Regions from separate parts of the Rhodococcus sp. IEGM 1354 genome, predicted to be linked through region 1. Evidence: predicted binding sites of a transcription regulator. Region 1 holds the regulator's gene; each other region holds the start of a gene.
The links. The regulator LexA, encoded in region 1, represses DNA repair genes until DNA is damaged. The targets are predictions, from matches to a motif close to CGAACANNTGTTCG.
Positions count from the first base shown of each region.

Region 2: a site for LexA is predicted at 4,257-4,270, ahead of QM588_RS16805 (error-prone DNA polymerase). Genes of this name have one in related genera too.
Region 3: a site for LexA is predicted at 9,729-9,742, ahead of cofD (2-phospho-L-lactate transferase). Genes of this name have one in related genera too.

Region 1 is NZ_JASHKT010000005.1:14,052-24,446, forward strand. Features, by position in the region: gene hrpA (ATP-dependent RNA helicase HrpA) at 1-1,309, shown strand, start outside; gene nrdR (transcriptional regulator NrdR) at 1,322-1,786, opposite strand; gene QM588_RS12170 (hypothetical protein) at 1,886-2,275, opposite strand; gene lexA (transcriptional repressor LexA) at 2,675-3,352, shown strand; gene QM588_RS12180 (acyl-CoA dehydrogenase family protein) at 3,432-4,574, opposite strand; gene QM588_RS12185 (uracil-xanthine permease family protein) at 4,728-5,999, opposite strand; gene ptsP (phosphoenolpyruvate--protein phosphotransferase) at 6,020-7,750, opposite strand; gene QM588_RS12195 (DeoR/GlpR family DNA-binding transcription regulator) at 7,923-8,690, shown strand; gene QM588_RS12200 (1-phosphofructokinase family hexose kinase) at 8,687-9,697, shown strand; gene QM588_RS12205 (PTS fructose transporter subunit IIABC) at 9,706-10,395, shown strand, end outside.
Region 2 is NZ_JASHKT010000007.1:86,098-96,492, forward strand. Features, by position in the region: gene QM588_RS16795 (SDR family NAD(P)-dependent oxidoreductase) at 1-371, shown strand, start outside; gene QM588_RS16800 (metallophosphoesterase family protein) at 391-891, opposite strand; gene QM588_RS16805 (error-prone DNA polymerase) at 946-4,221, opposite strand; gene QM588_RS16810 (MMPL family transporter) at 4,349-6,478, shown strand; gene QM588_RS16815 (SDR family oxidoreductase) at 6,513-8,513, shown strand; gene QM588_RS16820 (class I SAM-dependent methyltransferase) at 8,536-9,300, opposite strand; gene QM588_RS16825 (ArsR/SmtB family transcription factor) at 9,356-10,315, shown strand.
Region 3 is NZ_JASHKT010000005.1:417,429-427,823, reverse strand. Features, by position in the region: gene QM588_RS14145 (5-(carboxyamino)imidazole ribonucleotide synthase) at 1-46, shown strand, start outside; gene purE (5-(carboxyamino)imidazole ribonucleotide mutase) at 39-551, shown strand; gene QM588_RS14135 (hypothetical protein) at 548-937, shown strand; gene QM588_RS14130 (TIGR03089 family protein) at 963-1,673, opposite strand; gene QM588_RS14125 (LCP family protein) at 1,729-3,159, opposite strand; gene rfbD (dTDP-4-dehydrorhamnose reductase) at 3,627-4,478, shown strand; gene QM588_RS14115 (glycosyltransferase family 2 protein) at 4,517-5,428, shown strand; gene QM588_RS14110 (NDP-sugar synthase) at 5,418-6,512, shown strand; gene QM588_RS14105 (NUDIX hydrolase) at 6,553-7,101, opposite strand; gene QM588_RS14100 (coenzyme F420-0:L-glutamate ligase) at 7,108-8,460, opposite strand; gene cofD (2-phospho-L-lactate transferase) at 8,484-9,473, opposite strand; gene QM588_RS14090 (WhiB family transcriptional regulator) at 10,236-10,395, shown strand, end outside.

The DNA.
Region 1 (10,395 bases):
TCAATTCGAGCCCGGCACCGCCGCTGACGGCGTCACCGCGCGGATTCCCATCGCACTGCTCGCTCAGGTACAGCCGGTCGGCTTCGACTGGCTGGTGCCTGGGATGCGCGCCGAGCTCGTCACGGCCTTGATCAAGACTCTACCGAAGGCATTGCGACGCAATGTGGTTCCGGCTCCGGACTTCGCTGCGGCAGCGTTGGCAGTGATGAGACCGCGGGCCGAAACACTCGTGACGGCTCTGGCCCGAGAACTCTCACGGGCCGCACAGTGCCACATCACCGCGAAGGACTTCGACACTGCGGCGCTACCCGATCACCTGCGAATGACGTTCGCCGCGGTCGACCCGTCCGGGACCGTGCTCGGCAGCAACAAGGATCTGACTGCGTTGCGCGCCGGTCTTGCCGGTGAGGTCGGCCGTCAGGTCGCACGTGCGGTCGGTGACGCAGAGCGCGCCCCGACGCTGGCGTGGACCTCGGGCACGTTGGGCCGCTTGGAACCCACGGTCACCCGAGACGTGGGCGGACAGAAGGTCACCGGGTACCCGGCGTTGGTGCCCGAGGGTTCGGGCGTGGCGGTGCGAGTGCTCAGTACCCCCGCCCAGCAACGAGCAGCCATGCGCGCGGGCACCCGGACTCTGCTGCTCGCCACGGCACCGAAGGGAACGAAGGCGCTGTTGGCCGGGCTGCCGACCGCCGAACGTCTTGCGCTCGGCCAGAACCCGTACGGCGGCGTCGATGCGCTGCTCGAGGAATGCCGTGCGCTCGCTGTGGAAGAAGCGATGGACGCGCACGGCGGACCGGTTCGCGATCCGGCCGAGTTCGACAAGCTCCGGGCACTGGTGGACGCAGAGGTTTCGCGGCGTACAGCTGCTGTTCTCGCTCTGGTTCGACCGGTCCTGACGGCCGCGTTGGCTCTGTCGGCCCAGTTGCAGAGCGCATCGGGTGAGCCGGCCGACGATGTCCGAGAACAGCTCGACGGCTTGATCTTTCGCGGTTTCGTCACCGAATTCGGTTCTCGACGGTTGGCCGATCTGCCACGCTATCTCGCTGCGGCGACGAAGCGACTGTCCACGCTGCCGAGCAGCGCGGGCCGCGACGCTGCGGCGATGGACGTTCTCGACCGGGTGTACGGCTCGTACGGGCGGCTGTTGGATTCGCTTCCGGAGAGCAGGAAGAGCAGCCCGGGTGTGCAGGAGCTGTTCTGGATGATCGAGGAGCTGCGGGTGGGGCTGTTCGCGCAGGGAATTCGTACCGCGTATCCGGTATCGGAGAAGCGCATCGAGAAGGCGATCGCCGATCAGTCTCGCTGATCGGCCCGCGGTTCACTCGACGTCGGCGGACTCTCGATGTTTGCGGAGTTCGTGAATTTCCTTCTCGAAGTCCTCGGCCGAACTGAACGAGCGGTAGACCGACGCGAAACGAAGGTAGGCCACTTCGTCGAGATCGCGTAGCGGTCCGAGAATGGCCAGGCCCACTTCGTTGCTGGGAATCTCGGCCGAACCGGCCGCGCGAATATTGTCTTCGACTTGCTGAGCCAGCAGGTTCAGCGCGTCGTTGTCGACGTCTCTGCCCTGGCAGGCGCGACGAACTCCTTTGACGACCTTCTCCCGACTGAACGGCTCGGTCACACCACTGCGTTTCACGACGGCGAGCACGGCAGCCTCCACGGTGGTGAAGCGTCGACCGCACTCGGGGCAGGACCGGCGTCGCCGTATTGCCTGACCCTCGTCCATCTCACGCGAATCCACCACGCGTGAGTCGGGGTGCCTGCAGAACGGGCAATGCATGAGGGAGCCTCCGTCGTAGCCGATACTCCGACGACGAACGTGCGCGTCGGGGCAGTCTTCGAGGATACTCAGCCACGCTGGGCACCATGGTGCCGGTGGTCATCTGCTGGGTGCGTACTCGACGAGCGCTCCGTCGTGAACCATGACCGCGCCGGCGGGCTGAGTGGCCGCGTCGGGTGTGGTCGCGCTCAGATTCGCGATGCCGATCAGACCGCCGGCCACGACGACCACAGCCAACATCCACAGAACGAGAGAGCGTGGGCGCACGGTCTGGCTCGCGAAATGGGCCGAGGTGTCGTCGAAGTCTCGATCCGCCATCTCGCGATCGGTGACGTCGGTCCAGGACTCGTCCACCACAGGCAAGCACGGGCCGTTCTGCGTCCGACGCGCGTGGTTCTGCAGCACGGGCCGCGAGCGCCGACGACGCTCGACGACACCGGATCGCGAACGCAAACCGGCAGTGGTGGGACGATCGGTGGTGATGGTCATCGGAACCTCGTCTTCGCTCGTTGGATCGATTGTTCGATCAGGCGTTCGATGGACGCTTGTTCGAAGTTCTATCACGCGCCTCCGACAAAGTCTGTAGAAAACGCGACACGAGTCGAACAGATGTTTGATTCAACAGCTGATACACGCTAGATTCGTGTCAGAAACCACACGCCACACGAGTCGACAACATCAACTCCAGTCCGCGTGGATCGATACCGCGTAGACCGAATCCAGCCGCATCAGCAGGAGGCCGACAGCATGAAGGACGAGACCTCGACGAGGTCCATCACCGGTTCCAGTACGACGGGTTCCACGAAAGCTGGTTCCACGCGAGCCGGATCCTCGACGGTCGGCAAGGCCGCGGCCGGAAAGCCGGCCGCCGAGCCTACCCCGAAGGCCATGGAGGTGGGCACCGACATCAGCGCGGGGCTCACCGAGCGCCAGCGGAAGGTGTTGGAGGTCATCCGGGCATCGGTCACCGAGCGCGGATACCCACCCAGCATTCGAGAGATCGGCGATGCCGTGGGCCTGACGTCGACGTCGTCCGTCGCCCATCAGTTGCGCACCCTGGAGCGGAAGGGATTTCTGCGGCGCGACGCCAACCGCCCCCGCGCGGTCGACGTTCGCGGACTCGACGAGGTGCAGGCCGATCAAGCTGCCGCCGCGGTCGACGGCTCGTCCGAGGATCAGGACCGGTTGCCGACTCCCACGTTCGTTCCCGTTCTGGGGCGGATCGCCGCGGGTGGTCCGATTCTGGCCGAGGAAGCCGTCGAGGACGTGTTCCCACTCCCCCGCGAGTTGGTCGGTCAGGGATCGTTGTTCTTGCTCAAGGTCGTCGGCGAGTCCATGATCGACGCGGCGATCTGCGACGGCGACTGGGTCGTCGTGCGTCAACAGTCCGTGGCCGACAACGGCGACATCGTCGCGGCGATGATCGAGGGTGAGGCCACGGTCAAGACGTTCAAGCGTTCCAAGGGTGAGGTGTGGCTCATGCCGCACAACCCACTGTTCGAGCCGATCCCGGGCAACAATGCTGCCATTCTCGGCAAGGTCGTCACCGTGATGCGCAAGCTCTGAACTCTGTTCGGACACAACGAAGAAGGGCCGCAGCACAGATGCTGCGGCCCTTCTCGTCGGTCCTGAACGATCGGCAGAATCAGAGATTCAGTCCGCGACCGATGATCTCCTTCATGATCTCCGTGGTGCCGCCGTAGATGGTCTGTACCCGAGAATCCATGTACGCCTTGGCGATCGGGTACTCCTTCATGTAGCCGTACCCACCGTGCAGCTGAAGGCATCGGTCGATGAGCTTGACCTGGTTCTCGGTGGTCCACCACTTGGCCATGGCAGCTTCCTGCACGGTCAACTTGCCGTCGTTGAGCAGTTCGATGAATTTGTCGACCATGATGCGGGTGGCGGTGGTTTCGGTAGCGAGTTCCGCCAACACGAATCGCGTGTTCTGGAACTTTCCGATCGACTTACCGAATGCCTTGCGGTCACGGCAGTACTGAATGGTCATCTCCAGTGCCGATTCCATGGCTGCAGCGGCAACGACGGCAATCGAGAGCCGCTCCTGGGGCAAGTTCTGCATCAGGTAGATGAAGCCCATGCCTTCTTCGCCGAGCAGGTTGGCGGCGGGAACCCGAACGTCGGTGAAGCTGAGCTCAGCGGTGTCCTGGGCCTTCATGCCGATCTTGTCGAGGTTGCGGCCACGCTCGAAACCGGGCATGCCCCGTTCGACGACCAGCAATGAGAAGCCCTGGGCCCCCTTCTCGGGATCGGTGCACGCCACGACGATCACCAGATCGGCGTTGATGCCGTTGGTGATGAACGTCTTCGAGCCGTTGAGCACCCAGTCGTCGCCGTCCCGAACGGCCTTGGTCTTGATGCCCTGCAGGTCGCTGCCGGTGCCCGGCTCGGTCATGGCGATCGCGCTGATCAGCTCACCCGAGCAGAATCCGGGAAGCCAGCGCTGCTTCTGCTCGTCGTTGGCCAACTCGATGAAGTACGGCGCGACGACGTCGTTGTGCAGGGTGAAGCCGATGCCGCTGTAGCCGCCGCGGGTGGTCTCCTCGGTGACGATGGCGTTGTAGCGGAAGTCCTTGACTCCGCCGCCGCCGAATTCCTCGGGAGCAGCAGTTCCGAGGAAGCCCTGCTTCCCGGCCTCGACCCACACGTCGCGGTCGACGAGGTTCTGCTCTTCCCACTTCGCATGATTCGGCGCTACGTGCTGTTCGAGAAACTTCCGGTACGACTCCCGGAACAGCTCGTGCTCGGGCTCGAAAAGTGTGCGTTCCACGCGGGTCTCCTTGTTCGGTGCGCACCGTCGTCGACCGCGAGAAAGGGGTGTCACAGCGCGGTCGTCGGTGCGACTGACGTCACGGTTCAACAGTACGTTCGCGGTGCACCGGGGGTCGATGACCAAAACGTGCGCGATCCGTGACCGCCCCTGCTAGCGTCGTCGAGTCGTTCTCCCTCGGGCCAACGCCGAGACGATCGGGTATCCGACGAGTATGCCCAGCGATCCCCACGCGATACCACCGAGTTCGACCGATCCGACGGAGAGCGTCAGGTCGCCGATTCCGGCGACGAGTGCTGCTGCGACGACGGTGAGGTTCACCGGATCGGTGAAATCCACCTTGGCATCGGTCCAGATTCGAACGCCGAGCAGTCCGATGAGCCCGTAGAGCACGAGTGTCGCTCCACCGATGACACCGTCCGGGACGGTGAAGATCAGCGCACCGAACTTGGGCGAGAACGCCAACACGATCGCGGTGATCGCGGCAACCCAGTACGCGGCGGTCGAGTACACGCGGGTCGCGGCCATCACTCCGATGTTCTCGGCGTATGTGGTGGTTCCCGATCCACCAGCAGCCCCGGCCAGGGTGGTCGCCAACCCATCGGCGATCAGGGCATCACCGGCCACGTCGTCGAGGTTCTTTCCGGTCATCGCTGCGACTGCCTTGACGTGTCCGACGTTCTCGGCGACGAGGACGATCACCACCGGCAGCGCTACCAGAATCACCGACAGCTCGAACGACGGGCCACGGAACTCGGGTAGCCCGACCCAGCTCGCGGCGCTCAGAGCGTCGAGTCGTGGTTGCGCGATACCGCCGGTGACGGCGGCGAATACCCAGCCCACCACGACACCGAGCAGGATCCCGAGTCGGCCCACCAGTCCGGGACCGACTGCCGTCGCGAGGAGAATCGCCACCAGGGTGACGGCCGCGACGAGCGGTTGCGCTTCGAACGAGGTCGTCGCGGCAGGGGCCAGATTGAGCCCGATCAACACGACCACCGCACCGGTGACGACGGGCGGCATCGCTGCGTCGAGCACCCGCGCTCCGGCGAACTTCACGACGAAGCCGATCACGGCCAGCACGACGCCCACACAAAGAACGGCACCGAGCTGCGCGGCCGGACCGTCGGCCGCGGTTGCACCGAGCGGGGCCAGGAAGGCGAACGACGACCCGAGGTAGCTCGGTACCCGCCCGCGCGTGATGATCAGGAACAGTGCGGTACCGATGCCCGAGAACAGCAGCGTCGTCGAGACCGGGAACCCGGTGATGGTCGGAACCAACAGTGTGGCCCCGAACATTGCGACGACGTGCTGCATCCCGATGCCGACAGTTCGTGGCCACGACAAGCGTTCGTCCGGTGCGACCACGGCTCCGGCCTCGACGGTTCGTCCGTTCCCGTGCAGCGTCCAACCCATAGTTCTCATGATGGGAAGAGACTATTGCGTCAGCCCAGGATCGCGCTCACTGCCTCACGGGCAGCAGCGGTGCTGTCGGTCTTCAGTGCAGCGGCAGCAGCGGCCTTGCACTGATCGAGGGTCACGGTCGCCAACTTGGAACCGACGTGGGCGACGGCGGCCGAGGCCGCGGACAACGACGTGATGCCCAGTCCTACCAGCACACAGGCCAGCAGCGGGTCGGCGGCGGCCTCGCCGCAGACACCGACGGGTTTGCCCACCTTCGCGCCGGCCGCCGCCGTGTGCGCCACCAGTGCGAGCACGGCCGGTTGCCACGGATCGGTCAGACCGGCCAGCTGCGCCGACATCCTGTCGGCGGCCATCGTGTACTGAGCCAGGTCGTTGGTACCGATGGACAGAAAGTCGACGTGCTCGAGGATGTGCTCGGCGAGCAGAGCGGCAGCGGGAATCTCGATCATAACGCCCGGGGTCAGTCCGCGTTCGCGCACATCCGCGGCGAAGTCCTGTGCTTCCTGAGCGGTGGCGATCATCGGTGCCATCACCCACGGCGAGGACTCGGTCGCCTTCGCTGCCGCGGCGATGCCGTCGAGCTGGCGGTACAGAATGCCGCGGTCGGCTTCGGCGATGCGAATGCCACGAATGCCCAGGGCCGGGTTGGCCTCGTCGGGATGGGTGGCGAACCTCAGCGGCTTGTCCGAACCGGCGTCGAGGGTGCGGACGACGACCTTCTTGCCTGCGAACGCGTCGAGGACCTGGCCGTAGATCTCGGCCTGCTCGTCCACGGTCGGTTCGGAATCGCGGTCCAGAAAGCACAGTTCGGTGCGGAACAACCCCACCCCGTCGGCTGCGCTCGACCGCGCTGCGCGGGCACCGGCACCGTCCTGAACGTTGGCGAGGATGTCGACCGCATGGCCGTCGGCGGTGGTACCGGGACCGGCCCACTGGGACACTCGGTCGAGTTCGTCACGGGCGGAGACCACCGCAGCGCGGGCCGAGTCGGCGTCGGGTTCGAGGTCGATACGGCCGCTGGTTCCGTCGACGGATGCATTCGTACCTGCGGCGATGTCGTCGAGGCCGGCCACGGCGACGATGCACGGAATGCCGAGCTGGCGGGCAATGATTGCGGTGTGGCTGGTCGGACCTCCGAGCGAGGTCGCCAGTCCGACTATCAGAGTGGGGTCGAGGCCTGCGGTGTCGGCCGGGGCAAGGTCGTCGGCGAACAGGATCGACGGTTCGGCCGGCACAGGAACTCCGGGCTCGGGAACACCCAGGATCTCAGCGATGACGCGGTCGCGGATGTCGCGTAGGTCGGTCACTCGCTCGGCCATCAGGCCACCGAGCTGGGTGAACATGGCGGCGAATTTCTCGGTGGCAGCAGCGGTTGCGGTGACGGCAGAACTGCCCTTGGCGATCGAGGCGCGAGCGGCACCGAGCCATCCGCGGTCGGTTGCCATCGCGGCGTTGGCCGACAGAACCTCCGAAGCGGCTCCCGTCGCCAGCTCCGCGCGTCCGCGCAATCGAGTGGCGACGGCGTTCGCCGCTGCATCGAACACAGCCTTCTCGGACTCCCGATCGGCCTCGGCCACCTCGCCGGTATCGGCGGGGATGGACGGACGGGCACCGGGGCGAATGACGGGACCGTATCCGACACCGGGCACGACGGGCGTCCCGCGCAGTGTCGTCTGCGCTGCTCCGGTTCCGGCAGCATCGACTGTCGTGTCTGCGTGTCCGGTCGAAGCGGTGCTAACCGATCCCGTCATGTGGTCCTCCTCGGATCCTGCGTGAACAAAAGGTCATCGCATCTGTTCTGCGAGCTGTGGCGCACTCAATTGCTTACCTGTGTTGTGACCGAGATTACTCCAAAGCCTTGACATGTCAACACACACGGGCGTAAAACAACATAAAGCAACATCAACCGGGAGGGAGACGCAGGTGTACGCCGAAGAACGACAACACGCGATTGCCGAACTGATCAGTACACACGGCCGCGTCTCCGTCAACGAACTTTCCGCCGCGTACGGCGTCACCACAGAGACCGTGCGGCGCGACCTCGCCACTCTCGACCGAATGGGAGTCGTCCGTCGTGTCCACGGTGGAGCAGTACCCGCCTCGGCGCTGACCACACTCGAGCCGGGCGTTTCGGAGCGGGAATTCACCCGCGCAGACCAGAAGGACGCGATCGCAGCTGCTGCCTTGTCGTTCCTTCCGCCCGTCGGCGGCAGCGCCGTCTTCGATGCGGGCACCACCACCGGCCGCCTGGCGGGGCTGCTACCGCACGATCGCGAACTCACCATGGTCACCAACTCCGTTCCGATCGCCGCTCGAGCTGCCACCATGCCGAGCATCAGCCTCCGATTGCTCGGCGGACGTGTACGCGGAACCACTCAGGCGGCCGTCGGCGACGAAGCTCTGCGGGTCCTCGAATGGCTACGGGTGGACGTCGCGTTCATCGGCACCAATGCCATCAGCGTCGGGCACGGACTGTCCACCCCCGACAGCGACGAGGCCGCGGTCAAGCGCGCGATGGTCGAGGCCGCAAATCATGTTGTCGTGCTCGCAGATTCGTCCAAGATCGGCCGCGAGCACCTGGTGAGTTTCGCCCGAGTGGACACCATCGACGTCATCGTCACCGACAGCGACATCTCGAACGAAGACCGTAAACAACTCAGCAACAAAGGAATCGAGGTGGTGATCGCATGATGGTCACACTCACGGCCAATCCGAGCATGGACCGCACGGTCGCGCTCGAAACACCCCTGACCCGCGGCGGCGTGCACCGGGCGTCGTCCTCGGCCGTCGACCCGGGCGGCAAGGGCGTCAACGTCGCTCGTGTCATCAGCGGATCGGGCGTCGAGGCGCTGGCCGTACTCCCGGCCAACGTCGGCGATCCACTACTCGACGCGATGTCCGCCAAAGGCGTTCGATACTCGGCAGTGCCGACGTCCGGACCGGCGCGCACCAACATCACCGTCAGCGAGATCGGCGGCACGACGACCAAGATCAACGAGCCGGGTGCCACGGTGTCGGAGCAGACGCGCGCCGAACTGCGAGACCGGGTTCTCACGCTCGCTGTCGATGCCGAGTGGGTGGTGCTGTCGGGTTCGCTTCCTCCCGGCCTGCCCGTCGATTGGTACGCAGAACTGGTCGTCGCACTACGCGCCACCACGACCAAAGTTGCGGTGGACACCTCCGACGAGCCGCTGCTCGCTCTCGCGGATCGATTTCCGGAATCGGCGCCCGACCTGATCAAGCCCAATTCGGAGGAACTCGCCCAACTCACCGGGTACGATTCCGAGGAACTGGAAAGCGCGGCGGCACAGGGTGATCCGTCGGCCGCCGTCGCCGCAGCAACCATTCTCCTCGGTCGAGGAGTGGGCGCCGTACTCGCGACCCTCGGCAGCGCCGGAGCAGTACTGGTCACCCAGGGCGGTGCCTGGTACGCCAGCCCACCTCCGATCACCGCCGTCAGCACTGTCGGCGCAGGAGACTCCTCACTGGCCGGCTACATTCTCGCCGACGTCGAAAACTGTTCCGCCGCAGACAAACTTCGCCGCGCCGTCGCCTACGGAACGGCAGCCACCGCACTTCCAGGCACCACGCTTCCCCTGCCCGAGCAGACCCATCCGACTTCGGTAACGGTTCGCGCGCTCGACATCTCCACGTCCGTCACCCCGTCCACGCTCTCCCCTTCCTCGAACCGTCTCTAGGAGCCCCCATGTCCAGCCCCACCGAAGATCAGCCGATCATCGCCGAGGATCTGATCCTCCTCGACGCCGATCTGGGCGAATCCAAAGCTGCCGTCATCGAACGCCTCGCAGGCGTTCTGGCAGACGCGGGTCGCGCAACCGACACCGACGCCCTGCGCGACGCAGCACTGGCTCGCGAAGCTCAGTCGGCCACCGGCCTGCCCGGCGGCATCGCAATTCCGCACTGCCGTTCCGAGGCGGTCACGAGCGCCTCGCTCGGCTTCGCACGCCTGAACCCCAAGGTCGACTTCGGTGCCCCCGACGGCCCCGCCGACCTCGTCTTCCTCATCGCTGCACCGGCCGGTGCCGGTTCGGCCCACATGAAGCTGCTCTCGAGCCTGGCCCGTGCGCTGGTCAAGCCCGAGTTCGTCACCTCACTACGCAACGCGTCCTCGCCCACCGAGATCGTCTCGCTGGTCGACGGCGTCATCAACCCGGCCGCCAAGCCGGTTGCAGCAACCGCCGCAGCTGCGCCGGTCGACACCGCGAAGCACAGTGCGCCCGCAGCCACTACCGAGACGGCAACGACCGCCTCGCCCAAGCACATCGTGGCAATCACCGCGTGCCCCACCGGAATTGCGCACACCTACATGGCTGCGGATTCGCTCGTCGCCGCAGGCGAGCGCGCCGGCGTGACAGTGCACGTGGAGACTCAGGGC
Region 2 (10,395 bases), on a different contig from region 1:
GCTGCAAGTACGCGATCCAAGCGATGGCCGACCACGGCGGTGCCATCGTCAACATCTCCTCCGCGGCAGCCACCATCGGAAGTCCCGGTATGTACGTGCACTACGCCGCGGCCAAGGCAGCCGTCGACACCTTGACGATCGGCCTGTCCAAAGAGCTTGCCGCGCAGAACATTCGTGTCAACGCCGTCGCGCCGGGGGTCATCGAGACCGAGTTTCACAAAGACCGTGAGCGACCACGCAAGATGGCGTCGAGCATCCCCCTCGGCCGCCCCGGAGTGCCCGACGAGATCGCCGGCGCGGTGTCGTGGTTGTTGTCCGAGGATGCGCGCTACGCCACCGGAACGGTCGTCAGAGTCGCAGGTGGAATGTGACGGACGCTCGGCATGCCGCTCAGCGAGGCGGAAGTCGATGCAGCTCGACTTCTGTCAGCTCGCCGCCATCGGCGACGGCGGTGAGGTAGGTACAGAACGGCTGCCGACGCCGGTCCGTCGGAGATCCGGGGTTGAGCAGCCGTAGACCGTTGTCGGCCGTCGTATCCCACGGAATATGACTGTGCCCGAACACGAGGACGTCGGTATCGGGGTATTCGGTCGCCATCCGGCGCTCGCGTCCTGTGGCGGCTCCGGTCTCGTGGACGACGGTGAAGCGCACGCCGCCGAGTACCACGTCGGCACGTTCGGGCATCACCGCACGCAATTCGTCGCCGTCGTTGTTTCCCCAGCATGCGACCAGCGAACGAGATCGCTGCGAGAGTGCCTCGAACGTCGCGAGGTTCACCCAATCGCCGGCATGGATCACCACATCGGCGTCGTCGACGGCGGCCCACACCTGATCGGGCAGCACTTTCGCTCGGGTGGGCAGGTGAGTGTCCGCGATGATCAGTAGCTTCACGCCTCGATTCTGCACCGGCCTCCCACTCGATGACGCACGGGCAGGGCGCGTCCATCAGCGGAAGTCCCTGGATCGGGACGCAACTCGCAAATCCATCAATTGCAGATGGTCTGCCACCACGGTCACCGCTCCCTCGGCATTCTGCACTTTGCCGCGAATGAGCAACGCCGGAGCGGTGATTGCGAGTTTGCGGTACTTTGCCCACAATCCCACCGAGCACACGACGTTGACCATGCCGGTTTCGTCTTCGAGGTTGATGAACGTGACGCCTCCCGCGGTTGCCGGACGTTGACGATGCGTCACTGCACCGCCGACGAGAACCCTGTCACCGTCGGGGATCTGCAGCAGCCGATTCGCGGGGACCACGCCGAGGGAATCCAGCCGATCCCGGAAGAACTGAGTGGGGTAGGAATTGGGTGACACTCCCGTGGCCCAGACATCGGCCGACGCCAGATCGAGGTCCGTCATACCCGGCAGCGCAGGCGCTTTCGTCGATGCGCCGACGCCGGGGAGCAGACCGGGCCGCTCCCCCGCGGCCGCTCCGGCAGCCCACAGCGCCTCTCGCCGAGTGATGCCGAAACACCCCAGCGCGCCGGCCGTGGCCAGTGCTTCCGCTTGCGCTACCGACAGTTCGACGCGTCCCGCCAGATCCAGAAACGAGGTGTACGGCCCGTGTGCATCTCGCGCGTCGACGATCTTCTGGGCAAGTGTCGTCCCGATGAACTTCACGTCCGCCAAACCCATGCGGATCTCGAGACCGTCTGCCTCGAGATTTGCATGGCCGAGGCTGGCGTTGACGTCGGCACCGTGCACGACCACGCCGTGCCGCCGGGCATCGGCCACCAGAGACTGAGGTGAGTAGAAGCCCATCGGCTGAGCACGCAGCAAACCGGCACAGAACGCCGCCGGATGGTGCAACTTGAACCACGACGAGTAGAAGACCAACGAGGCGAAGCTCTGCGAATGGCTCTCGGGAAAGCCGAAATTGGCGAACGCCGAAAGCTTTTCGTAGATTCGATCCGCGGCTGCACCGGTGATGCCGTGCAGATCACGCATTCCGTCGTAGAACCGCCCACGAAGCAATTCCATCTTCTCCGGCGACCGTTTCGACCCCATGGCTCGACGCAGCTGATCGGCATCGGCGGCACTGAAGCCCGCGACGTCGATGGCCATCTGCATCAGCTGTTCCTGGAACAGCGGCACTCCGAGAGTTCGATCGAGCGCTTTCTTCAGCGACGGATGATCGAAGGTGACCGGTTCGAGTCCGTTGCGCCGCTTGACGTACGGGTGCACCGAGCCACCTTGAATGGGGCCGGGACGGATCAAGGCGACCTCGACGACGAGATCGTAGAAATTACGCGGCTTGAGCCGCGGAAGAGTGGCCATCTGGGCCCGCGACTCGACCTGGAACACACCGACCGAATCGGCCCGTTGCAACATCTCGTACACCGCATGTTCGGACAGGTCGATCGAGGCGAGGTCGATCTCGATGCCCTTGTGCTCGGCGACCAGGTCGATCATGTAGTGCAGAGCCGAGAGCATCCCGAGCCCGAGCATGTCGAACTTGACCAAACCCACTGCGGCACAATCGTCTTTGTCCCATTGCAGCACACTGCGATTCTCCATCGTCGCCCATTCCACCGGGCACACGTCGGCGATCGGCCGGTCGCAGATCACCATTCCTCCCGAATGGATGCCGAGGTGACGCGGAAAGCCCTCGATCTGACGCGCGAGTTCGAGAACGGAATCGGGGATCCCGTCGCCGTCCTGATCGCCGATTCCGGACCACCGGGTGATCTGCTTGCTCCACGCGTCCTGTTGCCCCTGGGAGAACCCGAGAGCGCGGGCCATGTCTCGTACCGAGGACTTCCCGCGATAGGTGATGACGTTGGCGACCTGAGCGGCATGGGTACGGCCGTACTTGGCGTACACATGCTGAATGGCCTCTTCCCGCCGATCCGACTCGATGTCGATGTCGATGTCCGGAGGGCCGTCGCGTTCGGGTGCGAGAAACCGCTCGAAGAGCAACTTGTTGGCGACCGGATCGACATTCGTGATTCCGATGGCGTAGCAGACGGCCGAGTTCGCCGCCGAACCTCGCCCCTGACACAGAATGTCGTGGGTCTTGCAGAAATGAACGATGTCGTGCACCACCAGGAAATAGCCCGGAAATTCGAGCCGCTCGATGATGTCGAGCTCGTACTCCAACTGCGAATATGCAGCCGGGTTCGACGATTGCGGGCCGTATCGCCGGGCAGCGCCCTCGAACGTGAGCCGCCGCAGGTAACTGATCTCGGTGTAACCGTCGGGCACCTCGAACGGTGGGAGACGAGGCGCGATCAACGTCAGATCGAACGTACATTCTCGACCCAGTTCGACGGCACCGTGCACTGCACCGGGATAGTGCTCGAACAGCTCCGCCATCTCCGCCCCCGACCGCAGATGTGCACCACCCGTCGGTGCCAGCCACCCTGCCGCCTCGTCCAGACTGCTCCGGGCACGTACCGCAGCCATCGCCATGGCCAACCTTCGGCTACGTGGACTGGCGTAGTGCGCCGCCGTGGTGGCGATCATCGGCAGACCGTACCGGCGAGCCAGGGCAGCGAGAGCGTCGTTGCGCTCATCGTCGTCGGCAGTGCCGTGCCTGGTGAGCTCGACGGTGATGCGCTCGGCCCCGAACCGATCGACCAGATCGCGCAGCGCGAGATCGGCCGCCTCCGGCCCACCCCGCGAGAGTGCTTGGCGAACATGCCCTTTGCGGCAACCGGTCAGGATCTGCCAGTGCCCTCCCGCCGATTCGGTGAGTTCGTCCACGTCGTACCGCGGCTCACCCTTGACTCCGCCGGCCAGATGCGCGGCCGCGATCCGACGCGACAGCCGCCGATACCCTTCCTGTCCGCGAGCGAGCACCAGAAGATGCGTACCTCCGGGATCGGTCGCTCCGGCCCTGGACCGGTGGGTGTCGAGCGAGAGCTCGGCACCGAAGACTGTTCCGATGCCGAGGGCTCGTGCCGCCTCGGCGAAACGTACGACACCGTAGAAACCGTCGTGGTCGGTGATCGCAATGGATTCGAGTCCCAGACGCACCGCTTCCTCGACCATTTCCTCCGGCTGCGATGCGCCGTCGAGAAAACTGAACGCAGAATGCGCATGCAGTTCTGCGTACGGTGTCGACGGCCGAACCGAATCGGGCCGGCGACCCTGATAGGCATCGCGCTTGCGCGACCACGCCGGGCTGTCGCCCCCATCGCCTTCGACGACCGGCTTGGGGCGTCCGGAGAGGACTCGCTCCATTTCCGACCAGGTGGGCGGCCCGTCGTTCCATCCCATCGAGACCACCTCCTTCACACCGTCACACACATCGTCGAACACTTGTTCTAATGAGAACACGAGGGTCCGACACGATCAACTACAGTCGAATCGCTACTCACCCCTTCCACAGAGCCGGAGCACAGTTGTGACGCGTTGGGCATCGTTCGTCGTATCGCACAAGCGATGGGTGCTCGCCGTCGTCGTCGCGGTCGTAGCCGTCGGCGGCGTGCTGGGACTGGGCGTCTTCTCGAAACTGAGTGAGGGCGGATACGCCGACGCAGGCAGCGAATCGTCACAGGTCGCGCGGCTGGTCCAGGGCATCGGCCAACCGACCCCCGACATCGTCGCGATCTACACCGCACCCGACGGACGCACGATCGACGACATCGGACCACAGGTGCAGTCGACACTCGACGAATTCCGCAGCCGCTACACCCTCGGAAACGTGAACTCCTACTGGACCGCGGACCCGGTGACCAAGGAATTCCTGGTCTCGAAAGACCGAACCAAAGCACTGGTGACGATCTCCCTCGGTGCGAAATCGGGAGTTACGTTCAACACGTTCGGTGAGCTACCTCCACAACTCGTCGTCCCCGGCATCGAGTCGCAGTTCGCCGGCGCATCGGTCGTGGGAGTCTCGCTCAGCCAAACCCTCGAGCGAGACCTCGTGCGCTCGGAGATCATCGCCGTCCCCATCACACTTCTGCTTCTCGTCTTCATCTTCGGTGGCGTGATCGCCGCAGCGGTGCCGGTATTCGTCGGGATTCTCAGTGTGCTCAGCTCGCTGGCAATCCTGCGGGTGCTCACCGAATTCACCGAGGTGAGCTCGTTCTCGATCAACGTCGCGTCATTGCTCGGCCTCGGCTTGGCCATTGATTACGGACTGTTCATCGTCAGTCGATTCCGCGAGGAACTCCGCACTGGGTCGTCGTCGATGGAGGCGACCGTACGTACCGTGTCCACCGCGGGGCGCACCGTCGTCTTCTCCGGACTGCTCCTGATCTGCTCGTTCGCGGGCATGCTGGTCTTCCCGCAGGCGGTGATCCGATCCCTCGGATTCGGTGCCATGGCCGCGGTGGCCAGCGCCGCCCTGCTGTCACTGACCGCGGTGCCCGCCCTGCTCGCCCTGCTTGGCACTCGCATCAACTCCTGGACCTGGTCGCGTACCGCCTCGGACCGTAGTGACGCACGCGCACACAAGTTCTGGGGTGGTGTCGTCACCCGAGTGATGAAGAATCCAGGAATCGTCGCCGCCGTCATCGTCGCGGGCCTGCTGATCGTCGCCACGCCGATTCTGAAGGTCTCCTTGGGGGAGGTCGATTACACCGCACTACCGAAGAACGACCCGGCACGGGCAGCCTTCGAAACCCTCGCCACCGACTTCGAGTCCACCGGCGACGGTGCCACCGTGGTGCTGCGGGGTCTCGACGGCGTCAAGCCTCAGGGCCCGCCCGTTGCGGAACTGACCGCAGCGATGAACGCCACCCCCGGCGTTGCCCGCGCCGAATTCCTCGGATCCAAGGACGATCTGGTGGCATTCCAGGCGTCCTACAGCGAACCCCGCGACGGAACGACCGAGGCTCGGTCCCAATCGAATGCGGTGACTGCCCTCCGGTCGATCACTCCACCGGACGGCACCGAAATCCTCGTCGGCGGCGGACGCGCGAACGTCGACGACGGTAATGCCGCGATCGCGAAATGGCTGCCGGTGATGATCGCGATCATGGTGATCTCGACGTTGGTCCTGCTGTTCCTGGCCTTCGGCTCGATAGTGCTGCCGATCAAAGCAGTTCTCATGGCCGGGCTGAGCCTGGCAGCGACCTTCGGAGCACTGACCTGGGTGTTCCAGGAAGGTCACGGTGCAAGCCTGCTGGGAGTGACGCCCGGTCCGCTCGAGTCGACCTTCGTCGTACTCATCCTCGCAGTCATCTTCGGCCTGTCGACCGACTACGAAGTGTTCTTGATGTCTCGGATGGTCGAAGCGCGCTCGGCAGGTGCTTCCACCGAGGAGGCCGTCATTTTCGGAGCCCAACGCACCGGACGCATCGTCACTGCCGCGGCCCTGATTCTGATCGTCGTCACCGGTGCGTTCACGATCTCGGGCCTGTCGATCATGAAGTTCCTCGGCTTCGGCGTGATTCTGGCGCTGATCATCGACGCCACCATCATCCGCATGCTGCTGGTGCCCTCCTTGGTCAAGCTCATGGGCGAAGCCAACTGGTGGGCCCCGGCGTGGATGAAGAAGGTGCACGAGAAGGCCGGTATGGGGCACTAGCCGTCGAACTTACCGAGGAGTAAGGTCGCCTCGCATGGCGAGCTACATCGTGACCGGCGGTACCGGGTTTCTGGGCAAGAACGTGCTGCCCCGACTTCTCGGACGTGATGCGGACGCCCTCGTCCATGTACTCGTTCGACCGCAATCGGTCGCTCGACTCGAAAAGCTGGCCGACGAGCTGGACGGCGGCGACAGAATCCGCCCACTGATCGGCGATCTCGTCGAACCCGGGCTCGGCCTGAAAGACGTTCCGGCCGACGTCGATCACATTGTGCATCTCGGTGCCGTCTACGACCTCACGGCGGGAGACGAGCAAACCCCGACCAATGTCGCCGGAACGGCGTCGGTGATCGAACTGGCGAAAAGGACCGACGCTCGTCTGCACCACATCTCGTCGATCGCAGTGGCAGGTGACTACCGAGGGACGTTCTCCGAGAACGACTTCGACAAGGGGCAGAACTTTCCGACGGCGTATCACCGCACCAAGTTCGAGTCCGAGAAACTGGTTCGCACAAGCGCCGTGGACTGGCGGGTGTACCGACCCGCTGCCGTGGTCGGGCACTCCGACACCGGCGCGATAGACAAGGTCGACGGCCCGTACTACTTCTTTCCACTGTTCGCCGAGCTGGCGAAACTGCCTGCGGTCCTGCCGATCACGGTACCCAAGATCGGACACACCAACCTGGTTCCGGTCGACTACGTCGCGGACGCAATCGTGGAACTGGTTCACCGAGACACCCCGTCCGGCAGCGTTTTTCACCTGGTGAATCCGGAGCCTCAGTCGATGGCCGAGGTGTACTCCGCATTCTCTTCGGCAGCCGGATCACGCGCCAGAATCGTCGACATCCCAGGGAAGCTGGTTGCCCCCGTGGTGTCACCCACCTCCGGAGCGGTTCGGAAACAACGAAACGCTGCGCTTCGCGATCTGGGCGTGCCGCCGGTGATGCTCGATCATCTGACGCTGCCGACCGTCTTCGAGTCCGCAACGACACAGAAAGCATTGCAGGGCAGCTCCATCGCACCGCCGCCGCTGCGGACGTACGCCGACCGCCTGTGGCAATACTGGAGCGAGAATCTCGACCCCAAGCGCAACCGCCGAGACGACCCACGCGGTCCGCTGTTCGGCCGCCACATCGTCATCACCGGCGGGTCCTCCGGTATCGGCAGAGCCAGTGCGGAGGCCGCTGCACGAAAAGGAGCGGTGGTCATCGTGCTCGCTCGCGGCCAAGATCAGTTGGACGAGGTCGTCCAGCAGATTCGCGCCGACGGCCATGTGGCTCATGGGTATTCGTGCGATGTCACCGACAGTGAGTCGGTCGAACGAACGGTGAAAGCGATACTGCACGACCACGGGCACGTGGACATGCTCGTCAACAGCGCGGGCCGATCCATTCGCCGCGCGCTCTATCGTTCCACCGACCGACTGCACGATTACGAACGCACCATGGCCGTCAACTACTTCGGAGCGATTCGGGTGGTGTTGGCGCTACTGCCGCACATGCGCGAACGCAGCTTCGGGCATGTGGTCAACATCTCCAGCGCCGCAGTGCTGGGGCACCCTCCTCGATTCTCGGCGTACGTGGCGAGCAAGGCAGCACTCGACGGTTTCACCGATGTTGCTGCAGCAGAAACGCTCTCGGACGGAATCACCTACACGACCATTCACATGCCGCTGGTGGACACCCCGATGATCACCCCGACGGGCGACAAGAACGTCGGCACTGTCTTCTCACCGGAGAAGGCAGCCGCGATCGTCATCCGCGCGCTGAGCGACAAGCCGAAGCGAATCGACACCCCGCTGGGAACACTCGGACAGTTCGGGGCCATCTTCAGCCCCAAGGGCAAAGATCGCACGATGCATCAGCACTACCGAAAATTCGCCGAGTCGGCCGCCGCCAAGGGCGAAACGCCGGTTCCCGTCGAAGACGGGAAAGTGCCCTATCGGGTTCGGCCGTACGACCCGTCGACCCCCAGCGCGCGTATAGGCAAGGTCGTCCGCCGCATCGGCAGGCTGGTACCCGGCACCAGTTGGTGACGTGCGCAAGCCGGCTGCCGGGTCACGGGGCCACGGCGGTCCACAACGTCCAGCGATCGCGTTCGATCAACTCACCTTCGGCCAGGCGAGCACGTAGATACTCGACCAACTCCGTAAGTTCGACGTCGGACAGCTCGTGCAGGATCGACCGGCCTGTTCTGCCCGCGATTTCGTCGAGGTATTCGTCACGGCCGGAGTAGAGGCGACGGGTTTCCCAGAGTTGCTGCGTAGCGACATCGACGAATCCGGCTCGGGACAACGCGTCGCGAATATCGTCGACGCCATGCCGTCGTCGAAGTTCGATGTCCATCAGCCGTGGAAAGGCGTCGAAAAAATAGCCGCGCGGGTTGGTTGCAGAGCCGGACAGCCCGGCGTCCTCGGCCGTGCGGTCCTGGATGATCACCGTCCCACCCGGTCCCAGAAGCCGAGCAGACTCGACCGCCACTGTGTAGGCGTCGGGCAGATGGTGAACGAGGGCGCGAGCGAACACGATGTCGGCTTGTCCGTTAGGCAAGCCGGTGTGCTCGGCACCAGCGCAGACGAATTCGATATCTTCGGGCGACGAGCGTCCGGCCGATTCGAGGATCGGCGGACTCGAATCGATCGCCGTCACACTCGCCCCCATCGAACGCCATGCCCGCGCATAGGTTCCGCCGCCGCACCCGAGATCGACCACGTGCGCTCCGACCGGATCGACGATACGGACGACGGCATCGATCCAAGAGGAGTCGGCCTCACGGTTCGAGTAGGTGTTGTTGTTGCGCGGATCTCGAAAGTCGATAGGCATGTGATCGAGTACAGCGAGCCACGCCGAGGGCGTCCACCATTTAGTGTGGGGCTACATGTTGGCTCTGCATCTTCGGGCCGCCGACTTGGCGGACACGTCACTGACCGTCTCGCCTCTGTTCGAGACGGTCCTGAGCCTGCGCACATGGACCGCTCCGAACCGGCACCCACTGCACGAGCCCTGGCGACGACGCGTCCGATCGGCATGGCAGCAGTGTGACACCGAGATGCTGACGGCGCTGGTCTCTCCCGATGGGAGAATCCCGGATTTCCTCGCACCCCGACCGCCCACCCAGTCGCCGGTTTTCGACGACGAGATTGCTGTTGTCGGGGCAACACCGGCAACGGAGATGCGACGCGATATCGCGGCCGCCTTCTCCGCCGAGATTCCTGCGGCCCTCATCGGCCCGGCCCGAGCGGTGCGCACCCGTGCAGTCCACGCGCTCTCGTACTACTGGGCAACGTGCCTCGAACCCGACTGGTCCAGGATCCGAGCGGTACTGGACGGCGATGTGGACTACCGGGCACAACAGCTCTCGCACTTCGGGGCGCGAAAGATGTTCGAGCATCTCGATTCTCGTGTCCGATGGGACGATGGCGTGCTGTGGGTCGACAGGCTAGAGGACCGGGTGTGGGTCGACATCGACGGACGTGGACTCCCACTGATTCCGTCGGTGTTCGTCCACGGCGCGATCACGCAAACGAGCCCGACGCGGGCTCCCTCCCTGGTGTATCCGGCCCGCGGGCGAGGCGCAGTGTGGGACATGGGGCGGACAGCTCCGAACCGAGCGCTGACCAATCTCCTCGGCACCCAACGCGCAACGATTCTCACGCTGCTCGATGCGCCCACCACAACCGGGGAACTCGCTGCGGCACTCGGCGTCTCACCCAGCGCAGCAAGCCAGCATCTTCGCGTTCTGCGCGAAGCAGCGGTGGTGCGACGCGTCAGACAGGGACGATCGGTGCTGTATGTACGCACTCCGCTAGGGGACGAGCTGGTCGGGCCGAGTCGATAGATCGCCCACCGTCACACTGTCAGTAGGTGATTCATCGCGCTGATACGGCATCACTCGATCATGGAGTGGGCGGCTCCCCG
Region 3 (10,395 bases), 400 kb from region 1:
GTCGCACGCCGAATGGACCGACGGATGGGACCCGCACCATGACTGACGAATCCGGTACCGCCGTCGTAGGCCTGATCATGGGCAGCGATTCCGACTGGCCGACCATGGAAGCTGCAGCAGAAGCGTTGGCGGAGTTCGGTATTCGTTTCGAGGTCGGCGTCGTCTCGGCGCATCGCACCCCGCAGCGGATGCTCGACTACGCCCGCGAGGCAGCCGGTCGCGGAATCAAGGTGATCATCGCCGGTGCCGGGGGAGCGGCGCACCTGCCGGGCATGGTGGCGTCGGCGACGCCACTGCCGGTCATCGGCGTTCCGGTACCGCTGAAGTACCTCGACGGCATGGACTCGCTGCTCTCGATCGTGCAGATGCCGGCCGGTGTGCCCGTTGCGACGGTCTCCATCGGTGGTGCGCGTAATGCGGGGTTGCTCGCCGTCCGGATTCTGGGGGCGTCCGATCCTGTTCTGCAGCAACGGATGTCGGCCTTCCAGTCCTCCCTCGAGGCCATGGTGCTGGAAAAGGACGAAGCGCTGCGAACCACGCTGCTGGGATGACTGCCGCGGCGTCGCGGCGCGAGCAGATTCGACGAGCCGGTCGCGGCAAGTGGCAGTCGGTGGTGGTGACCCGGCTCGCGCTGCGCTACTCGCAGCTGTGGGGCGGAACGGCACGCTTCGACGACGAGTTCTCGATTTTCGTGTGTTCCGGCCTGCGCGGCGGATTCGGCCGCGGCGGAACCACATTCGGTGGGGCATACCTGACGGCGAACAATACCGCTCGTCGGGTGCTGCGACACGAGGCGATTCACGCCGATCAGTGGGCGAGGTTCGGGCTGACCTTTCCGTTCCGCTACCTTGTCGAGGAAGCGCGTCACCGCGGCAGCGCCAATCGGTTCGAGATCGAAGCGGGACTCGCGGACGGCGGCTACCGCCCGACCGGATGAATCTGCGTCTCGGTCGAGGCCCGTCTCAGTCGAGGATCGTCGTGACCTTCTCGGTGTCGATGCGTCGTTCCTTCTTGCTCTCGTCGGAGTTGGCCACCTGTACCAACGACGCTCCCGCCGCGAGCACCGAGAGCAGTCCGTCGATCAACTCGTCGGCGGTGGTCCAGGATGCACCGGACAACACTCGATCCGCGGCCGAGAAAGAACGAGCCTCGGCGCGTTCTCTCGCTGCGGCGAGGACGTCGTCCCCCGAGCGGCCGTCCAATGCTGCGGCCCCCGATCCGGTCGCCCTGAATTGGTCACCGTGTACGCGAACCGAGGTGGCGTAGTCGGTCATCCCGAGGGGGAGATCGGGGACTGCCTTACCGAAGGCATCGAGCGAGAGCGCCAGGACTTCGTCGACGTCGGGTGCATCGTCGAGACGATCGCCGTGTACCAGGGCGAGATCCGCGGAGTCGTCGGCACCGAGCACCACCTCGCCGCCCGTCCACCAGATTCCCAGGAGTACGGCAGCGGTCTGCCAGTGCGCCGGCAACAGCACGCACACGCGCGCGCCCTGATCGAGTGCGAACTCGTCACGGAGCAGGTTGGCAGTCTTGGCCGCCCAGTTCGCCAGTGTCACGGCGGACACCTCGACCCGTTCGCCGGTGGCATCGTCGTAGTACGTGATGCGGGGACCGGCCGGATCTGCCGCCAGGATCGGCTCGAGCAGGGTTTGAGTCAGGTTCGAAGCCACACCACGACCCTAGTCGACGCCGACCCGGCCCGATCTCCGCGCGGCGTTCGTTCTGTCAGTTCACGCACATGGGGCCGGTGGAACCAGCGTCGATCGGTGCCGCAGGCTCCTCGGGTACTGCTGTACCTGCTTCGGGCGCAACGGTTTCGGCCGTTGCGGCCTGGCCCGAGCCGGGGCCCGCGTAGTCGTCGGCGAGAACGACCCGGACGGCATCGGCAGGCATGGTGTCATCGGCGGTGACCTGCAGGCCACCGAGTGCTGCCGACACGGCGCGAGCGGCGTCGCTGTCCGCGTCGGCGGCCTGGATGCGACTCGTCGAGATGGACGAGCCCTCGTAGTTGCCGATGGTGCCACCGACGTACCCCAGCGCTGCCAACGAGCCGGCCACGCCGTTGGCCAGACCTTCGATACCGCTGTCGTTCGCGACGTCCACCGTCACCGTCGACGGATCGACGGCCGGAGCATCGGAATTCTCGGCGTTGGTCTCGGCGGAGTTCCCGTCCTCGAGTAGCCCGGCGACGTATTTCTTCACTGCGGCCGGGTCGACCTGCACGATGGACTCGCCGTAGTCGGTCGTTGCATTGATGTCGACCGCGGGAATGGTCTCGAACTTGACCTTGCCACCGGCAAGATCCTGCAGGCGAGTGGCGAACTGCAGGATGTCCCAGTCCGAATCGAGGGTCACCGACCGCTGCACCGCGGTACTGAGCTGACCGAGCTTGCTCGGATTGCTCAACGTCTTGGCGCTGAGCACACTGCGCACGAGGGAGGCCATGAAGACTTGCTGGCGCACGATCCGGTCCAGGTCACCGCGGGGCAGATCGTGTCGTTGCCGCACGAAACTCAGCGCCTGCGAACCGGACAGATTCTGCTCACCGGCCGCGAAGTTCGCACCCGACAACGGCTCCTGCACCGGATTGTTCAGGCATACCGCAACTCCGCCGACGGCGTCGGTCAGCAGAACGAAACCGAGCAGACCGACCTCTGCGTAGTGATCGACCGTGATACCGGTCAGGTTGGCAACCGAATCGATCAGCGCTTCGCGTCCGGCCTCGGTGGCCTGCGGTTCGGCATCGGCATCGGACACCCCCTGCTCGACCAGTTCGAGCCGTTTGTTCTCCTTGGTCGCTCCGTATGCGGCGTTGATCTTGGACATTCCGATCCCGGGCACCTCGACGTACGAGTCGCGCGGGATGGAGATGGCAGTGGCCGACGAGCCGTCGTTCGGGACGCGGATCAACACGATCGTGTCCGTGTTCGACGCTACTTCCTCGCCTGCGTTGAGCGAGGCCAGTTCCTCCGGTGAGAGCGCGTTGCCGTGGGCGTCGGTGCGGCTGTCGGTGCCGACCATGAGGATGTCGACCGCGCCGTCCGCTGCACCGCCCAGACCGAGGCCGCCCGCAGTGGCGATGTTCGACCGGAGACTGTCCACGCTGCGCCACGCGAAGCCGGTCACCAGCAGGACGAGCACCGACAGTACGGCCACCGCAACGTGGGTCGCCGGCCAGCGACCGCCGGCACCCGGTCGGCGGGGTGCCTCGCCTGCGTCGGATCGTCGGTCGTCGCCTCGGGGCTCGCGCTGCGGTCGTCGTGCACGGGAGGCCGTGGTTCGTCGTTCGTCGCCGCGCACACTGCCTCGGCGATGCACGCCCGCTTCGTCGTCCGCGGAGGGACGTACAGGTCGATCCTGGGAGTCGCGCCCGCGGGATGCGCGAGGTTCGGTGTCACGGTCGCGCAGACCGTCGCCGTCGGCTCGCCGCGAGGTGCGCCGGTGTGGTGGGGGTGTGCGCTCACCTCCGTGCGTGCCTGAATCTCGTGGCACCTTCGACCCTTTCCTCGTTTCCGGCAGGCATGGTCACCCACCGACAGACGTTCACTCCCCCCGAGTCGAAGGTTACTGGCGATCGGCCGCGCTCTCGCCGAACCGAGCGCGGCGTGCCACACTTGGCAACCGTGAATGCGATCGTGGTGACCGGTGCACATGGCCAGTTGGGCCGACGGGTGGTCTCGCTCGCCGCCGAGCGTGATTCCGGCGTCGAGGTGCACGGCTATTCGTCCGCCGACCTGGACATCACCGACCCCGGTGCCGTCGACGCCGTGGTGACCGCGGGTGCGACCGTCGTCAACTGCGCCGCGTACACAGCGGTCGACGCCGCCGAAACCGACGAGTCCAGGGCCATGGCAGTCAATGCCGAGGGTCCTCGAAATCTCGCGCGGGCGTGCGGGCGTGTCGGTGCCCGACTGATTCACATTTCCACCGACTATGTGTTCGACGGCACAGCGACCGAGCCGTACGACGTCGACGCGGCGACCGCGCCGACGTCCGTGTACGGACGCACCAAGCTGGCCGGGGAAACGGCGGTGCGCGAGGAACTTCCCGAGGCCGTCATCGTCCGAACCGCCTGGGTCTACGACAACACCGGTAAGAACTTCGTCACCACGATGCGAAGACTCGAAGGCGAGCGGGAAACCGTCTCGGTGGTCGACGATCAGATCGGATCGCCCACCTTCGCCCTCGATCTGGCTGCCGGTCTGCTCGAGATCGAAGCCGACGCGGCGGTGACCGGACGGACACTGCACTTCACCAACGCCGGGCAGGCCAGTTGGTACGAGCTCGCCCGGGCAGTGTTCTCGGGCATCGGCGCCGACCCCGAGCGGGTGCGCCCGTGTTCGAGCGCAGAGTACGTCGTCCCGGCACCTCGGCCTGCGTACTCGGTGCTGTCGCCGAGTGCGTGGTCCGCGGCCGGGCTCGGTGCACCCCGCCCCTGGTCCGAGGCTTTGACGGCGGCCCTTGCTCGGTCGTGATGCGGGATCGATGCCCGCCTCGGGCTAGTCTTGCCCGCGTGAGTTCCGACCTGGCCGTGGTGACGGTGACCTATTCCCCCGGCGCATACCTCGAGCAATTCCTGACGTCTCTTCGCGAGGCCACGACCCGGCCCGTGCGAGTGATCATGGCCGACAACGGGTCGGTCGACGGCACTCCGGAAGCTGCCGAGGCTGCGTTCGCGGAGGCAGAATTGCTGCGTACCGGCGCCAACATCGGCTACGGCGCCGCCGTCAATCGGGCGATCGCCGCGGTCGACCCCGAGGTCGAATTCGTCGTGGTTGCCAATCCGGATGTCAGGTGGCACCCCGGGTCCCTGGACGGACTGCTCGACGCCGCGGCGCGATGGCCGCGCGCAGGTTCGCTCGGCCCACTCATTCGTGAGCCGGACGGGTCGCGCTACCCGTCCGCGCGATCGGTGCCCGATCTGACGTCCGGAGCCGGCCACGCAATTCTGGGCAAGCTCTGGCCGACCAATCCGTGGACTCGTCGCTACCGCCAGGAGAACGAGACGGTGTCCGAGCGGCCGGTGGGATGGCTGTCGGGATCGTGCCTGTTGCTTCGCCGCGCGGCGTTCGACTCCATCGACGGATTCGATTCGCGCTACTTCATGTACATGGAGGACGTGGACCTCGGTGATCGGCTCGGCAGGGCGGGTTGGCAGAACGTCTACGTACCCGACGTCGAGGTCACGCACTCGAAAGGTCATGCGGCAGGACGGCATCCGGAAGTGATGCTGCCCGCGCACCACACCAGCGCCTACCGATTCCAGGCCGATAGGCACGACCGGGTGTGGCAGGCTCCACTACGATGGGCGCTGCGCGCAGGTCTCGGTCTTCGCTCGAAGGTCGTTGTGACTTCGGCGCTTCGGGCCCGAGCTCGTGAAGGACGACCGTCGGACGAGAGAACAGAGGCTGGACATGTCGGATAGTTCCCCATCGGTCGCCGCACGCACGGATGCAGTGATCTTGGTCGGCGGCAAGGGAACTCGGCTGCGTCCGTTGACTCTCTCGGCACCGAAGCCGATGCTCCCGACCGCAGGACTCCCTTTTCTCACCCACCTGCTGGCCAGGATCAAGGCTGCGGGCATCGAACACGTGGTTCTCGGAACGTCGTTCAAAGCCGAAGTGTTCGAGCAACATTTCGGCGACGGGTCCGCGTTGGGCATCGAACTCGAGTACGTGTTCGAGACCGAGCCCATGGGTACCGGCGGCGGAATCAGAAACGTGCTGCCGCGACTGCGGGCAGACAACGTCATGGTGTTCAACGGTGACGTGTTGGGTGGCACCGATCTGACGGCAGTGCTCGATACGCACCGCACGACCGATGCGGACGTTACGTTGCATCTCGTTCGGGTCGGCGATCCCCGCGCGTTCGGATGCGTACCGACCGACGAGAACGGCCGAGTCACCGCGTTTCTGGAGAAGACCCAGGATCCGCCCACCGATCAGATCAACGCCGGTTGCTACGTGTTCAAGCGCGAGATCATCGAGTCCATCGCACCCGACCGGCCGGTGTCGGTGGAGCGGGAGGTGTTCCCCGCCCTGCTCGCCGAGAACAAGAAGGTTTACGGGCACGTCGACAGTGCGTACTGGCGCGACATGGGTACCCCCGAGGATTTCGTCAAGGGTTCGGCCGACCTCGTTCGCGGAATTGCGCCCTCGCCCGCACTGCACGGAGATCGCGGCGAGTCCTTGGTTCACCCCGGAGCGGGTGTCGCACCGGGTGCACTGCTGATCGGTGGAACCGTCGTCGGACGTGGCGCCGAGATCGGCGCAGGCGCTCGTCTCGACGGCGCGGTGGTGTTCGACGGTGCGATCGTCGAAGCGGGGGCCGTGGTCGAACGATCCATCCTGGGCTTCGGAGCCCGCATCGGACCGCGGGCACTGGTGCGTGACGCCGTCATCGGTGACGGTGCCGATATCGGAGCTCGTTGCGAGTTGCTACGTGGGGCACGCGTGTGGCCCGGAGTGAAGCTGCCCGACGGGGGAGTGCGCTTCTCCACGGACGTCTGATCGTCGTCCCGAGGGGCTGAGCGGTGCCGAGCCGGCCCGATCAGCGACGCGCGGCGAGCGCGACGAGATTGTCGATGGTCTCGCGCTCGGCCGCGTCGGGTAGTTCGTCCACCGGCCACCAGCGCAGATCCGTCGATTCCTCGCTGCGCACCGCGCGAGCGCCGTCCGGGGCGCGCACCAGGAACCGAAGGTCGAGGTGTCGGGTCGGCTTACCCAGCGAGCACGTGATCGGGTGAGTGTGGGCCGAGAGCAATTCGGGATCGATCGACAGGTCGGCAATTCCGGATTCTTCGGTCGCTTCGCGCAGCGCCGCCGCGACGACCGTCTCGTCCTCGGGTTCGCAGTGACCGCCCAGCTGAATCCACCGGCCCACCCTGGGATGCAGGGTCAACAGAACGTGTCGACCCGACGCGTCGAGTACCAGCGACGACGCCGTGATGTGGCCGGCCTCGTTGGCACGTAGACACGCGTCGGGATTGCTGTGCAGAAAGGCGATCACGGTGTGCCGAAGGGATTCGTCCCTGGAATCGGTGGGTGCCCATCGGTCGAGCGTCCGGGCTGCGGACTGCCACAGTGAGGAAGCGGACATCGTCGGTCAGAGCTCCACCAGCGAAGACCCGGGCACGGCCGGATCTCGTACCGTCAGCGGCTCGCTGGGGTGTCCGATTGCGATGGCCCCCAATGCTTTCCAGTCCGCACGCAAGCCGAGCTCGGCGCGGACGGTATCGGCGGCGAAGATCGTCGAACCGATCCAACAGCTACCGAGATCGCGAACGGCCAGGGCGACGAGCAACCCCTGAACGGCGGCACCGACCGCCACGGTGAACATGGTGTCCTCGGCTGCGCGACGCCTCGCGTCGGGATAGGTGTGCGCCCCGTCCGGCACACAGAACGGAATCACGATTTCCGGCGCGTCGAACAGAATGTCACCGCGGCTCAGCCGTGCGGCGATGCGGTCCTCGGTCAGCCCGTCACCGGCCAGATCGGCTCGCCACTGCTCTCGCATGGTCTCGAGCAGTCGGCGGCGCACAGCGGGCGTTCTGATCCAGACGAATCTGACGGGGTGGGTGTGGTGCGGGGCGGGGGCGGTGAGGGCATCCGCGACGGCGCTCCGAATGGAGTCCGGGTCGACTGCGTCGGGGGAGAACGATCGAACCGACCGTCGGCGGAGCAGGGCTTCGCGTCGACCACGCTCCAGCGCCTCGGCGGTTCCCAGCCAGAACAGGTCGTCTTCGCCGCCGCGGAGCAGGGTGGCGGCGTTGGAGCCGTCGTCGACGGGTGACAGTCCGCGAACGACGGCTATCGGAACGCCACCCAGCTTGCCCTTCACGAGATCGCCTGCCGCAGCGAGTTCGTCGGCGATCGCGACTTCGGTGACGATCAGCTCGTTGCCCTGTCCGTCTTCTGCCCCGGCGTATCGGTGCACGACCGCCAGGCCGGCAGCCCCGATCGCGGCGTCGGTCTGACCGATCCGCCAGGCCCGGCCCATCGTGTCGGTGATCACGACAGCCACGGTGACTCCGGCCGACTCGTGCAGTGCCTGCCGAAGAGCTGCAGCGCTGGCGTCGGGATTCTCCGGGAGCAGCGCCAGTTCGCTGCCGTCGACGTTGGACCCGTCGATACCCGACGCGGCTTGCACGATGCCGAGGCGGTTCTCGGTGATGAGTGTCCGGCCTTTTCGGGCGACGACGCGAACGGCCTCCTGATCGACGAGGACCCGGCGGGCTGCGTCCCGCTCCTCGGGGTCCTGCGGTGCGGGCACCAGACGTCCCTCGACTTTGGAGACGATCTTGCTGGTGACCACGAGGACGTCTCCGTCGCGCAGCCAGGGCGCACGGGCGACGATCGCTGCGGCGAGATCGTCGCCCGGCCGAAACTCGGGAAGTCCGGTGACCGGCAGGATTTCGATCGATCCGCCCGGCGCGTGATCGCCGGGAGCGTCCGGCATCGACGCCACCTCGCGTGGGGCGGTCACAGTTCGAGTCCGGCGGCGCGCAGGGCGGTTCGTGCCATCACCGCTGTGGTCTCCGGGTCGGTCATCAGCAGCGGAATCGACTGCACGTCGACTCCGTCGACCACCGCTGAGTCGGTGCTGTGCACCAGCCAGGCGTCGAGAATGCCGGTGCCGCTTCGGCTTCCGTAGAGGCGTCCGACGGCTTCTGCCGTCGTCTCGACGCCGATGACCGACAGGCACTCGTCTGCCATGCCGCGCAACGGTTTACCGTCCACCACCGGGGACAGGCCGACGACCTTGGCTGCGGTGGTGCGCAGTGCGCCACGGATGCCGGGTACGGCAAGGATTGCGCCGACACTGACCACCGGGTTGGACGGGGCCAGGATCACCGCGTCGGCCTCGGCGATCGCTTCGGCGACTCCCGGTGCAGCAGTAGCCTGTTCGGCTCCGATATGAGCGAAACTGTGCGTGGGAATCTGCGCGCGGTAGCGAACCCACCACTCCTGGAAGTGGATTGCGCGTTGCTGCTCGCCGCTGGGGTCGTCCGGGTCGGTGACCACGACGTGTGTTTCCGAGCGGTCGTCGGTGACCGGCAGCAATCGGACCCCGGGCTGCCACCGGTTGCACAGCGCCTCGGTGACGGCCGACAGCGGAAATCCGGTGCGCAGCATGCGACTGCGGATCAAGTGCGTGGCGATGTCCCTGTCGCCGAGCCCGAACCAGTCGGGATCTGCTCCGTACGCGGCCAACTCGTCGCGGGCGTTCCATGTCTCCGCCACCCGGCCCCAGCCTCGCTCGGTGTCGATCCCGTTCCCGAGGGTGTACATGCACGTGTCGAGATCGGGACAGATGCGAAGGCCGTGCATCCAGACGTCGTCGCCGACGTTGACCACCGCCGTGATCTCGTTCTCGGGTTCGTCGCCGAGAAGGGAGTCGCCGAACAGGGATTTGAGCCCCTGGAGGAACCGTGCGCCACCGACGCCACCGACCAGAACAGTAACTTTCACAACATGCGAGCCTAGTGCGGTTGCCGCAACCCCGGGTGAGCGCCCACCCGGACCGTCCGCGGGGCCGGGATCCGAGCCCGAGAACCGCCGCGACACGCACGGGACGCGCTCCGATTCGGGGAGACAGCCGATTTCGGGCATGGGATGGTATTGGATTTGTGCGATCGGCTTGACCGCGACACACCTGTACGTGTCTAATCACAGGTATGTCATTCAGCGTTCGCGGCACGAGTTCGACTGCAGCGAACCTGGTTTCGAACACTCGTTCCCTTCCTGTTCGTCCCTGAGTGGACGTCGAGTAGAGGTCGAGAGTTGGACGGGTGGAGAGCAGGCTCGGACTACCAGCTCGATCGAATACCGGCGCGGGGCAAGGTATTCGAGATTACGAGGACCGAAAGTATCTGCGCTACCACAGGTGAGGAGGCGGAAGCGATGTATGACCAGCACGTGACACGTGATCAGCGGGGCGGACCCACTGCACACCTCAGCGCTGTCGACGACGCGCCGCAAACCGAGTCCGATTCCGGCGTGGATTCGAGCGTCACCGTCGACGCCGGTTCTGCGTACGTGACCCCGTCGAACGATGCAGCCGAAGGCGAGCTCTCGAGTGACGCCGTGCGAATCGATGAGGACATCGACAGCCCTGATGTCGGCGACGTCGATATCGACGACTCGGACAACGACGCCGACTCGATGCCGTTCGTGGCCGAATCGGTTCCACCCGCCAAGCCGTTTCTCAGTCTCGTGGCGGGTTTCGACGAGATGTTCGAGGAGATAGAGGATCAGTGGCAGGAGCGCGCACTGTGCGCTCAAACCGATCCCGAAGCCTTCTTCCCCGAAAAGGGCGGCTCCACCCGCGAAGCGAAACGAATCTGCCTCGGCTGCGAGGTCAAGGACGAGTGCCTCGAATACGCTCTCGCCA